2 regions of the Agrobacterium sp. DKPNP3 genome follow, and region 1 is predicted to be linked to the other one. Evidence: predicted binding sites of a transcription regulator. Region 1 holds the regulator's gene; the other holds the start of a gene.
What was found. The regulator PhoB, encoded in region 1, activates phosphate uptake and scavenging genes when phosphate is short. The targets are predictions, from matches to a motif close to TGTCATNNANCTGTCAT.

Region 1 (5,944 bases):
GTTCAACCGTTACATCTGCCATATCATACTCCTTGGCGCAGCCGCGGCGCCGCTACCGTCCAAAAGTCCGGCTTTCAAAATGTGCTTTTTTGCTTGTCGCACAGAGACCCGCGAAGAGAAACCGCTCCCGGGGAAAAACGTGCAAATCGTGATGAAGGCCCGCCAGAAAACCGACGAGCCTCTTCGAAGTCCAACAGATGGTAATCGCTGCCGAAAAGTTCAAGCACCCGTCCGACGTTCAGCAAACGGGTGGTATCTTCAGATGACGCCCATGCACCAGGCGATGATTGATTTCTGCGCGTGGAGGCGGTTTTCCGCCTCGTCGAAGACCACCGATTGCGGGCCGTCGATCACCGCATCCGTCACCTCTTCACCGCGATGGGCCGGAAGGCAATGCATGAACAGGGCGTCCTTTTCAGCCTTGGCCATCAGCGCTTCGTTGACCTGATAGGGCTGGAAGATGTTGTGGCCGCGCGCCTTGTGTTCCTGGTTCATGGAAACCCAGGTGTCGGTCACCACGCAATCGGCGCCAGCGACGGCCTTTTCCGCATCATGATACAGTGCGATCTCGCCGCCATTGTTGCGGGCCCAGTTCAGGAACTTATCATGCGGTTCGGAACCCATGGGAACCGCCATCGTCATGCGATACCCGAACCGAGCCGAACCCTCGACGAAGGAATGGAGGACATTGTTGCCGTCGCCCGTCCAGGCAATGGTCTTGCCTTTTATCGGCCCACGATGTTCCTCGAAGGTCATGATGTCAGCCATGATCTGGCAGGGGTGCGTGTCATCGGTCAGGGCGTTGATGACAGGCACGGTTGCGTGTTCGGCAAGCTCAAGCAGACGCGAATGATCCGTTGTACGGATCATGATGGCGTCGACATAACGCGACAGGACCTTGGCCGTATCGCCGATCGTTTCGGCCCGGCCGAGTTGCATCTCCGTGCCAGAGAGGAAAAGCGTTTCGCCGCCAAGCTGGCGCATGCCGACATCGAAAGAGACCCGGGTGCGGGTGGACGGCTTTTCGAAGATCATAGCCAGCATCTTGCCGGCAAGCGGCTTTTCCGCTGTGCCGGCCTTGGTCGCCGCCTTGCGTGCCCGGGCATCATCGAGAATCGCCCGCAGGTCCTGCGAGCCGACGGCCGACAGGTCGAGAAAATGTTTAGGTGAAGCCATTTCAAACTGTCCCATGCTCGCGAGCCCCGGCAAAGAGGCCCGCCCTTTAGTGTTTTCTCAGGCGATTTTCGCCTGTTTTGCGGTCAGGGATGCGGCGGCCGCTTCCACGCGCGCCAGACCCTCACGGGCCTCCTCCGCGGTGGTGACGAGCGGCGGCAGGAGACGGATGACATTGTCACCCGCCGGTACACCAAGCAGATGTTCCGCACGCATGGCCTGGAGCAATTCACCTGAGGGGATCCTCGCCTTGATGCCGAGAAGCAGGCCTTCGCCGCGAATTTCCTCGATCACGTCGGGGTAACGATCCTTCAATGAGGCAAGCCCCTGGCGGAACACAAGCGCGACATCACGAACATTGTCCAGAAAGCCGTCAGCAAGAACAACATCAAGGACCGCATTGCCGACGGCCATCGCCAGCGGATTGCCGCCATAGGTCGTGCCGTGCACACCCGCCGTCATGCCGGAAGCAGCTTCGGCCGTTGCGAGGCAGGCGCCAAGCGGGAACCCGCCGCCGATACCCTTGGCAACCGCCATGATATCGGGCGCGACGCCGGTGTGCTCATAGGCGAAAAGCTTACCCGTACGTCCGACGCCGGTCTGAACCTCATCGAAGATCAGCAGCATGCCATGCTCGTCACAGAGCGAGCGCAGCAGTTGCAGGAATTCCTTCGCCGGCGCGCGGATGCCGCCCTCGCCCTGAATGGGCTCGATCAGCAGCGCTGCTGTTTCGGCCGTGATGGCGGCCTTCAGCGCATCGACGTCACCGAAGGGAACCTGATCGAAACCTTCGACCTTGGGACCGAAACCTTCGAGATATTTCTGTTGGCCACCGGCAGCGATCGTCGCCAGCGTCCGGCCATGGAAGGCGCCTTCAAAGGTAATGATGCGAAACTTCTCAGGATGGCCCTTGGAATAATGGTAACGGCGTGCGGTCTTGATCGCACATTCCAGCGCTTCCGCGCCGGAATTGGTGAAGAAAACCTTGTCGGCGAAGGTTGCTTCCGTCAGACGCTTGGCAAGCTTTTCCTGGCCCGGCACTTCATAGAGGTTGGAGACGTGCCAGACCTTTTCGGCCTGCGTCTTGATCGCCTCCACAAGGTGCGGATGGGCATGGCCCAGCGAATTCACAGCCACGCCAGCCGCAAAATCGAGATATCGCTCGCCGCTTTCCGTGTACAGCCAGACGCCCTCGCCTCGCTCAAAACGCAGGGGGGCTCTTGCAAATGTATCGAACAATGGCGCGGCGGCTTCGGCCATGGCTGTATCACTCCTTGCGCAAATGCGCTGTAAGACGGTTGTCAATAGGCTCTTAGGGTTATCCCTTGCCTGAAAATCAAAAATGCCGCCTCGCGGCGGCAGGGGCACTATTGTCACTTCGCTTGCCGATGTCAACAAAAGTCCGTATTCCCTAGGGTTCTCAAGCCCTAGTAGGTGGCTGGGCGCCAGACCCAAGGTGTTGCCTTTCTGACTCAACCCGCCAGCAAGTTGGGGAAAACCGCAAAATCGATTCGAGATGATTCCCGCGACTCTTGCCACGGAGTCTGCGTGGCACTAGGTTAATCGCTAATTACTAGACTGCAATGCGGCGGAACTAGTCACCAAAAATCAGGCAGAAACCACACTCGCGGCACTCCCGCGAGACGGAGAGGGATTCTGCCAAAAATACACGCGAAAAGCGGAGAAGCGGCATGAACTGGACAGACGAACGGGTCGAAAAGCTCAAGAAATTGTGGTCCGAGGGACTTAGCGCCAGCCAGATAGCAGCGCAGCTGGGCGGTGTTAGCCGCAACGCCGTCATCGGCAAGGTCCACCGTCTCAACCTGCCGGGTCGCGTCAAGGCTGGCGGTCCTGTCACTTCGGCGCGCACAGCGCCCAAGCGGACTGCTGCCCCTGCCCCTCGCGCGGCGAATTTTGCTGGCCGCGTCAACGCTGCACCGGCCCGGATCCTGACGCGTTCCAACGCCGCGACCGCCCTTCAGGAAGAGGTCGGCATCGAGACCGCGGAAGTTCTCGATTACGTTCCTTCCAGAAACGTCGTCACGCCAATCTCCCGTCGTCTGACGCTGACGGAACTGACCGAGCGCACCTGCAAATGGCCGGTCGGCGACCCCTTGAAAGACGATTTCCATTTCTGCGGCTGTGAAGCGCTGGAATCTTCGCCCTATTGCAAGTTCCATGCGAAACTCGCCTATCAGCCGGTAAGCGAGCGCCGTAAGGCTTGAGTGTTGCGGCACGCATTCGACACTCAAAAACTACGGGCCTTCGGGCCCGTTTTTTTGTGACAAAACCAGAGCGGATCGGGATCAACCACAACAAAAGACCCGACACCAATCCGGTTTCGGGCCTTTTGTTTTTCGCGGAAAATTACTTTGATGGAACGCGCCAGTCGGATGGCATCCGCTCAGGCTTCCATGGAATAGCCGGCGCCGCGCACCGTGCGGATGACATCCTGCATGTGCGAAAAATTAAGCGCCTTACGCAGGCGTCCGACATGCACGTCGACGGTACGCTCATCGACGTAGATATCATGGCCCCAGACACCATCGAGCAATTGCGAACGGGAGAACACCCTGCCCGGAGAGGTCATCAGGAATTCCAGAAGGCGAAACTCCGTCGGACCGAGACGCACTTCACGGCTTTTGCGGTGAACGCGATGCGTCTCGCGATCCAGTTCGATATCCCCGCATTTCAGCACCGAAGACAGAACCTCGGGGCGGGCCCGGCGGAGCATGGCCTTGACGCGGGCCATGAGTTCCGGCGTGGAGAACGGCTTGACGACATAATCGTCCGCACCCGTTGCGAGGCCACGAACACGTTCGCTTTCCTCGCCGCGAGCCGTCAGCATGATGATGGGCAGGCGTTCCGTTTCCGGCCGCATTCTGAGCCGACGGCAAAGCTCGATACCGGATACACCAGGCAGCATCCAGTCTAGAATGAGAAGATCGGGGGTACGTTCCTGAAGCCTGATTTCCGCCTCGTCACCACGGGGTATCGTGTCGACATCGTATCCCTCAGCCTCGAGATTGTAACGAAGAAGGACGCTGAGCGCTTCCTCATCTTCCACAACTGCAATCTTGGGCACCATATGCTGAACTCCGCAAGGCTTTGCCTGTCTCTTACTCGGTCACCGAACCGAGCGTGTTGGAACTGTCGTCCTTCGGACGCTCGCCCTCCGGCTGGCTGCCGGTGGTCATGTAATAGATTGTCTCGGCGATATTGGTGGCATGGTCGCCGATGCGCTCGATGTTCTTGGCGCAGAACAGAAGATGCGTGCAGGTCGTGATATTGCGCGGGTCCTCCATCATGTAGGTCAGAAGCTCGCGGAAGAGCGAGGTGTACATGGCATCGATTTCCTCGTCGCGCTCGCGGATGGCATTGGCCTTCTCGGCGGAGCGGGTCGAATAGACGTCGAGGACTTCCTTGAGCTGCACCAGCGCCAGTTCCGACAGGTGTTCGAGACCACGGGCAAGCTTGCGCGGCACGCCGGTGCCGGCAACCGCAATCACGCGCTTGGCCGTGTTCTTGCCAAGATCGCCCACACGCTCGAGATCGGCTGCAATACGCAGCGTGCCGATGATTTCACGAAGGTCTGCCGCCATCGGCTGGCGCTTGGCGATGGTGACGATTGCCTTGTCGCCGATCTCACGCTCGGCGTGATCGAGGATGGTGTCGTCAGAAATGACTTTCTGCGCCAGCGCGGCATCCGAGTTCACGAGCGCCCGCACGGCGTCGGCACACATCTGTTCGGCAAGGCCACCCATTTCCGAAATACGGCGTGTGAGGAATTTCAACTCCTCATCATAGGCGGACATGATATGCGAATGGGTCGTTGTCTGGTTCACGGTCTAGTCCTCCGGCTTGGCCTGCAGGCCGTGCCCGGAGCGGGACACGGCAGCGGCACCAGTCTTGTTCGGTTTCTTTGAAGCGCCGGCCTGTATCAGCCGAAGCGGCCCATGATGTAATCCTGCGTGCGCTGATCATCCGGATTGGTGAACATCTTGTCGGTTTCGTTTTCCTCAACAAGATGACCAAGGTGGAACATGGCGGTGCGCTGGGAAACACGCGCCGCCTGCTGCATGGAGTGCGTGACAATGACGATGGTGTAGTTTGTCCGCAGCTCGTGGATCAGTTCCTCGACCTTCGCGGTGGCAATCGGGTCCAGCGCCGAGCAGGGCTCGTCCATCAGGATCACTTCCGGGCTGACGGCGATCGCACGGGCGATGCAAAGGCGCTGCTGCTGGCCGCCGGAAAGGCCCGTGCCGGACTCATGCAGACGGTCCTTCACCTCGTTCCATAGACCGGCTCGCTGGAGGCTCTGCTCAACGATCTGGTCCATATCCGCCTTGTTGCGGGCGAGCCCGTGGATCCGCGGGCCGTAGGAGATGTTTTCGTAGATCGACTTCGGGAAGGGGTTCGGCTTCTGGAACACCATACCGACGCGGGCGCGCAGTTCCACCACATCGATCGCCTGGTCGTAGATATCGTCGGTATCAAGCGTGATCTTGCCGGTGACGCGGCAGCCGTCGATCGTGTCATTCATACGGTTCAGGGTGCGCAGGAACGTGGATTTGCCGCAGCCCGAGGGGCCGATCAGCGCGGTCACGGTGTTCTCCCGGACGTTGAGGTTCACGTCGTAAAGCGCACGCTTTTCGCCGTAATAAACCGATACGTCCTTACCGATCATCTTGTATGAGACTTCATTCATTTTCTTGTCCAGCGCCTTTTCAACTGCTGCTTCCGACAACATGTTCATTGCTCAATCTCCCTT
Region 2 (5,944 bases), on a different contig from region 1:
AGCGGGAAACGGAGCGCGAAAAAGCGCCGGGCGTGGAATAGCCGAGCCGGTAGCCGATATCGGAGACTGGAAGATCGCTTTCCACCAGCAGTTTGAAACCGGCGTTCTTGCGGATCGCGTCCTTTATTTCGTTGAGATTGGTGCCGAGTTCGGCGAGCCGCCGCTGGAAACTTCGTTCCGACAGATTGAAGTAGGGCGCAATCTCACCAAGCGACAACTCGGCATCCGACAGCCGCATCTGCATGTAACGCTTCACCTGGTCGATGAACTGGGTCGCGTCTGAAGATGTCTCCGGGCGTAACATGCGGCATTGAAGGTTCATCAACTCAAACAGCCTCGCATCGGCATTCGGATTGACCGCGTCCAGCAACGGCGCTGGAAAGCGCATGGTGTGAATGGCTTGGGAGAAACTGACGCGCGTGCTCATCCTCTCTTTAAAAAGCTGAAGGTTACTCGGTTTTGGCCGCTCCAGGCCGATATCGACCTGGTTGGTGCGGTCGCCGAGGATATCACGCAGGCGCTGCATCAGGATGCCGAGGACAAAATCCACGTATTGCTCGCGTTTGGCGATAATTGGCGCGAATGTCCAGGACAGGGTCGCCTGCTTTGCATCTGTCACCATCGTGAAGTTGCTGTTGTTGGTCGCGTAATACACATGGTCCTGAAGAAAGCGCAGGAAGGCCCGCACGGTCGGCGCACTCATCAGGCCGTAGCCGAAGGCGCCGGATGCACCGGCTGGAAAGGTGGCCGCGCATTGAAGACCGAAGGTGTCGTCGCCGGCGATCTGGGCGCAGGTTTCGAGCAGCCGACAAAATCTGTCGAGGCTGATGCGTTCCGTCAGGCTGTTGAATGTAGCAGGGTCAATGTCCAGAGACGTGCAGATCGGGATGATATCGATCCCGCGTGAGCGGGCATAGTTGCTGACGCCGGCGGCAAGGCCAGCCACCACGGTAATCTCGTCGCTGATCCTTTTGTCAGGCATCCCTCGCCTTGGCGTACCATGTTCTTAGTTGTCGTACGATGGTAAGCATGTGAAAGGGTTTTGTCGAGAAGCGTGGCGCCTGGTTTCAGGCGTGCCGGTAGGTGCAGCTTTGCTCAAGAACCTGCATGATCGCCCGGCCGGCTTCTTCGATCGCGCCACTATTGTCGACAGTCGTGACGTCGAAATCGCCGGCGACGGTGAGCGAACTGCGTTCCAGCCGTCGCAGAATATCGTCCCGGCTCTCGCGCCCGCGTTGCTCCAGTCGCATCGCCAGCACATCGGGCCGCGCAACGATGTTTAGGACTTTAAGACGGACAAACGCGGTGCCGAAATGGGGCAGGGCAGACCGTGAACCATTGGCGATCACCACGTCGCCCGCCTCAAGATGACGGTGGACGGTAGAAGGAATGCCGTATTTAAGCCCGTGTGCTTCCCAGAAAACGGCAAAGGCACCCGCGTCTTCCAGACGGTTGAACTCCTGCATGGAAACGGCGTCGTGGTTTTCACCACCCGCATCGCAGCTGCGGGTTATGACGCGTCGGGTAAAATGGAAGCCGGGTCGGCCGGCAAGCTGGACCGAGGCATAGTCCATCAGCGTATCCTTGCCGACGCCGCTCGGGCCGACAACAACGACCATCGTGCCGGGCGATTGCGCGGGCCGGCTATCATCCCCATCAATGCTCATGCCACGCGCTTGCCCTGACGCCAGACGGAACGGGCGACCGGAACGCCCTCTTCGCGGTGCACTCGCACCAGATCGGCCCGCAATCCCGGCGCGATGCGACCGCGGTCAAGAAGACCGACCGTGCGCGCCGGCGTGGCCGTGACCATACGCAGCGCCTCCGGCAGGCTGATTCCCTCCACCTGACCGGCAAGCAGGAAGGGTGCGAACAGCAGGCTGAAAGGCACATAGTCGGATGACAACACATCCAGCACCCCGATTTCGGCGAGGTCACGGGCGGCGATATTGCCGGAATGCGACTTGCCGCGAACGATATTGGGTGCACCCATAAGCACGCTCATGCCCGCGCTGTGCGATGCCTTGGCCGCTTCGACGCTGGTCGGGAACTCCGCCAGCTTCACCCCATGGCCGATCGCCTCGCCGACGTGCGCCTCGGTGGCGTCATCGTGGCTCGCAACGGTAATGCCACGCTCAGCGCAGCGGGCGGCCAGATAATCACGATGCTTGGCGGAATATTCGGCCGAGGCTGCCTGCCGGCGCTGCACAAATTCGGCAAACGCCTCATCGCTCAAACCGCGCTTCTTCTGATAATAGAAGATGTATTGATCCATGGACTGAAATTGGCGCTGGCCCGGTGAGTGGTCCATCATCGAAATCAGCCGCACGCGCGGATCGGTCTCGAAGTCCTCAAAATGTTCCAGCACATCGGCGGACGCCACCTCACAGCGCAGATGCAGAAGGTGGTCGGAGCGCAGGCGATTCTGGTCCGCCGCCGCCTCGATGGCGTCAGCCATCTCCCGCATTTCACCCTTTTTGAAACCGCCATCCTCATCCGAGCCAAGGCGCAGGCAATCGAAAACCGTGGTGATGCCGGAGGCGGCGACCTGGGCGTCATGAGCCTGAATAGCGGCGATCTTGTCCCAGGTCACGCCGGGACGCGGCGAATAATGCTGTTCCAGATGGTCGGTATGCAGTTCAACCAGACCGGGGATCAGAAAGTCTCCTTCAAGGTCTTCTCCTGATTTCGAAGCGCCTTCGCTGATGTCGGCAATCTTGCCGTCACGGATCAGAACGGAGCCCAGAATAATATCGTCTTCCAGAACGATACGGGCATTGGAAAGGGCGTGCTCGGTCATGGGATCGCATCTTTCTTGGGTGGCTCAGCAAACGGATGCCAGCTGTGAACGGTAAATGGTGCGCCGCGCTCCTCTTCAATGAAAAGGGCAAGGCCGGAAAGGGTGAGCGGCTTGTCGACAAATTCGGAAAACTGCGCAGAAAGCATGTTGCGCACGGCAGGCTGCTCGGCCTCGTCGATGCGTCCGGTCAGCGTCATGTGGAAACGAAAGTCATCCATCACATGCGGATAACCCCAAAGCGACAGATTTTGCCGCTGGCTTTCGGTCAGCATCTGCGGCCGGCGGCGGGCAATATCGGTTTCGGACAGGGGCGCACGGAAGCGGTCGAAATGATCCACGATCTCCGCGGCAAAGTCCTGCAGCGGCTGGTAAATGCGATCCGGCACCAGAGCGAAGAATGGTCCAAGTGCATCGATGACAATACGCGGAATGTCGAAAACCTGCTTCTCGGAAGTGAACTCTGTCAGAGCCGCCACCAACTCCGCTTCGCTGTATTTTTCCGCAAGCTCGAAAGGCGCCTTCAGCGTTGCGTGGAAGCCGTAACGACGCGGTTCCTCAGTCATCCCGGCATAATCGGCGTGGTCGTTATACAACGTGCCGGAAAATGCATTGCGGCCCAGCCAGCGCGATGCTCTCTCAGTCAGCGGATGATCTTTAGCCGGGGAAAAATAGATGGCATAGCGCACGGCAAGCACTCTTCAGTGTCATGGGGAACCAGGGATGAAAAGCTATTTGGCGTGACTCGCCCGCTTCCCGCAAGGTCAGGAGTGCGAGGTAATCGCTTTCCGTGACAGAATGATGATGCCGCAAGAAAAAAGTCCTCGAATGCTAGAAAGCTTCCAGAAACATGGGTGATCTATCGGGACAAGCCGGGGTAGAACTGATGATGAAATCAGGCGAGGCGGCGGAGTAATGACAACCGTAACCGTCGTCATTTCGTCTACAAAGTCTAATGCTGTGCCTTGCCGATCAGGCGCGAGCGCAGCGAATTGGAGATGTGGTCGAACAGGAAGACCACAAAGAGGATGAGCAGGACCATATAGGCGACCTTGTCCCAGTCGGCATTGGTGCCCATTGCTTCCAGCAGTTTGAGGCCGATGCCGCCCGCACCCACTGCGCCGATGATGGTGGCGGAGCGGGTGTTGCTTTCCCAGAAATAGAGCGACTGCGAAATGAAGACCGGGAGAACCTGCGGCAACACGCCGAAACGATTGACAGCCATCGGCGATGCGCCGACCGACTTGACGCCCTCACGCTGCTTGTCGTCCACGTTCTCCAGCGCTTCGGCATAAACCTTGCCAAGCGCCCCGGTGTCGGTGAAGAAGATCGCGGCAATGCCGGGGATCGGTCCGGGACCGAAACTGCGGGTGAAGAACAGCGCCCAGATCAGCATGTCGATGGATCGCAGGAAGTCGAACAGGCGCTTCATGCCCCAGTTTGCCGCCTTGTTGGCGGTGATGTTGCGGGCGGCAATGAAGGCGAGCGGCAGGGCGACGAGCGTGCCGAACAATGTGCCGACAAACGCCATGACCAGTGTCTGCATCAGCTTGGACAGGATGTCGGCATGTTGCCAGACGCCGTTATCAAGGAAATCATCCACCATGTGGCCAATATTGGAGCGGGCCGGATCGAGCCTTTCTCCCCATAGGGCGAGAGCCGCCAGTTGAGCGTAGCTCTTGCCCCAGAATTCGGAATGCGTGTCGAAGAAGAAATTCGCCCAGCCGAGGAAGCGGCGCTGTACATAGACCTGGCTCGTGCGGATCTCGGCCTGACCTGCGAAGCCGTAATGCACGAGCACCTTGTTGCCATCCTGCTGGATTTCATCCGGTGCGTTTTGGGGTGCGAGGGCCTGCTCCCCATTGATGACGATGGGATAGCCGATGCCATCGACATACACATCCACCTGCGTCGGCGTCACGTCGAGGCGATTGTCCGAGCCCGCATAAACAACGCTATATCCACCATTCGGCAGCGGCTGCAGCCAGTCGATCCTGGCATCGGCCGGGTATTGCCCGCGGCTCGACCATTGCGGCTCCACCTTCCCGTCTTCGAAACGAAGGCGCGGTTGGGCACGCCAGGAATACCAGTCCTGAATATAGCTGGAAGCCCGATCCCACCGCCCCTGCATGAAGGCCGGGCCAACGTTGAAAAAGAAAAAGCAGCCGATAAGATAGGCGGTCACGGCAAGAAGGCCGACAAGCAGACCATATCGCTGCATGACGCTGCGGTTGAATACCGCAGGATGGGCAGCCGTCAGCCTCTCGCGCTCGGCAGTGTTGAGAATGAAGCTCGACGACATCAGGCCGCTCCCCGTCCGAATTCAAAGGATTGTTGGCCGATCAGCCGGCGGCGCAGCCAGCTGGAGAACTGGTCGACGGCGATGATGGTAATCAACAGTAGAATGATGATGGCATAGGTCTTTGCCGCATGATCGTTGCCGATCGACAGGCGGAAGACCTCCCCGATACCGCCGCCGCCCACCGCGCCGATGATGGTGGAGGCACGCACGTTGATCTCGGCGCGCAGGAGGGCATAGGAAACGAAATTCGGAAGAACCTGAGGCACAATGGCAAAACGCACGCGTTCGAGCCAGTTGGCGCCAGCGGCGCGCAGGCCTTCATCCGGCTTCATGTCGGCATTCTCAACAACTTCGAAAAAGAGCTTTCCGAGAGCACCGATCGTGTGGACCGAAATTGCGATGATCGCCGCGATCGGGCCGATCGACAGGATGGCGGTCAATAGTCCGGCGACCACAATTTCAGGAAAGGCCCGCAACACTTCCATAATCCGGCGCACCACCCAGCGCACGAGGCCGGCGCCGATGAGATTGGTGGAGGCGAAGAAACAGAGCACGAAGGCAAAGCCGGTGCCAATGATCGTCGAAACCAGCGCGATATTGAGCGTGATGATCAGCTGGTAGATGAAATGCGGGATGTAGAAACCATCGGCGATGTAAACGCGATCGGCGACATAATTGTATTTCAGCGAACCATCCGCATAAGGCGACGGCAGGTCGAACATCGCCCGGAAGACTTCCAGCGGACTATCAGGCACGAAGGTCTTCATGAAATCGAAGAAATAGGGCAGGCGCTCGAAAAACTTGCCTGAATTGGCCGCATTGGCAAAATTCAGGGAGGCGGCAAG

Region 2: the regulator PhoB is predicted to act here: its motif matches at 3,588-3,604, upstream of ACUTJJ_RS17380 (DUF1045 domain-containing protein).

The regions. Positions count from the first base shown of each region.
Region 1 covers NZ_JBQYSN010000006.1:35,856-41,799, reverse strand. Annotated here, with positions in the region: gene ACUTJJ_RS03125 (Hsp33 family molecular chaperone) at 1-22, opposite strand, end outside; gene argF (ornithine carbamoyltransferase) at 259-1,176, opposite strand; gene ACUTJJ_RS03115 (aspartate aminotransferase family protein) at 1,234-2,433, opposite strand; gene ACUTJJ_RS03110 (GcrA family cell cycle regulator) at 2,865-3,398, shown strand; gene phoB (phosphate regulon transcriptional regulator PhoB) at 3,578-4,261, opposite strand; gene phoU (phosphate signaling complex protein PhoU) at 4,293-4,988, opposite strand; gene pstB (phosphate ABC transporter ATP-binding protein PstB) at 5,114-5,929, opposite strand; gene pstA (phosphate ABC transporter permease PstA) at 5,944-5,944, opposite strand, start outside.
Region 2 covers NZ_JBQYSN010000066.1:12,718-18,661, forward strand. Annotated here, with positions in the region: gene ACUTJJ_RS17365 (AraC family transcriptional regulator ligand-binding domain-containing protein) at 1-982, opposite strand, end outside; gene phnN (phosphonate metabolism protein/1,5-bisphosphokinase (PRPP-forming) PhnN) at 1,068-1,667, opposite strand; gene ACUTJJ_RS17375 (alpha-D-ribose 1-methylphosphonate 5-triphosphate diphosphatase) at 1,664-2,800, opposite strand; gene ACUTJJ_RS17380 (DUF1045 domain-containing protein) at 2,797-3,495, opposite strand; gene phnE (phosphonate ABC transporter, permease protein PhnE) at 3,750-5,099, opposite strand; gene phnE (phosphonate ABC transporter, permease protein PhnE) at 5,099-5,944, opposite strand, start outside.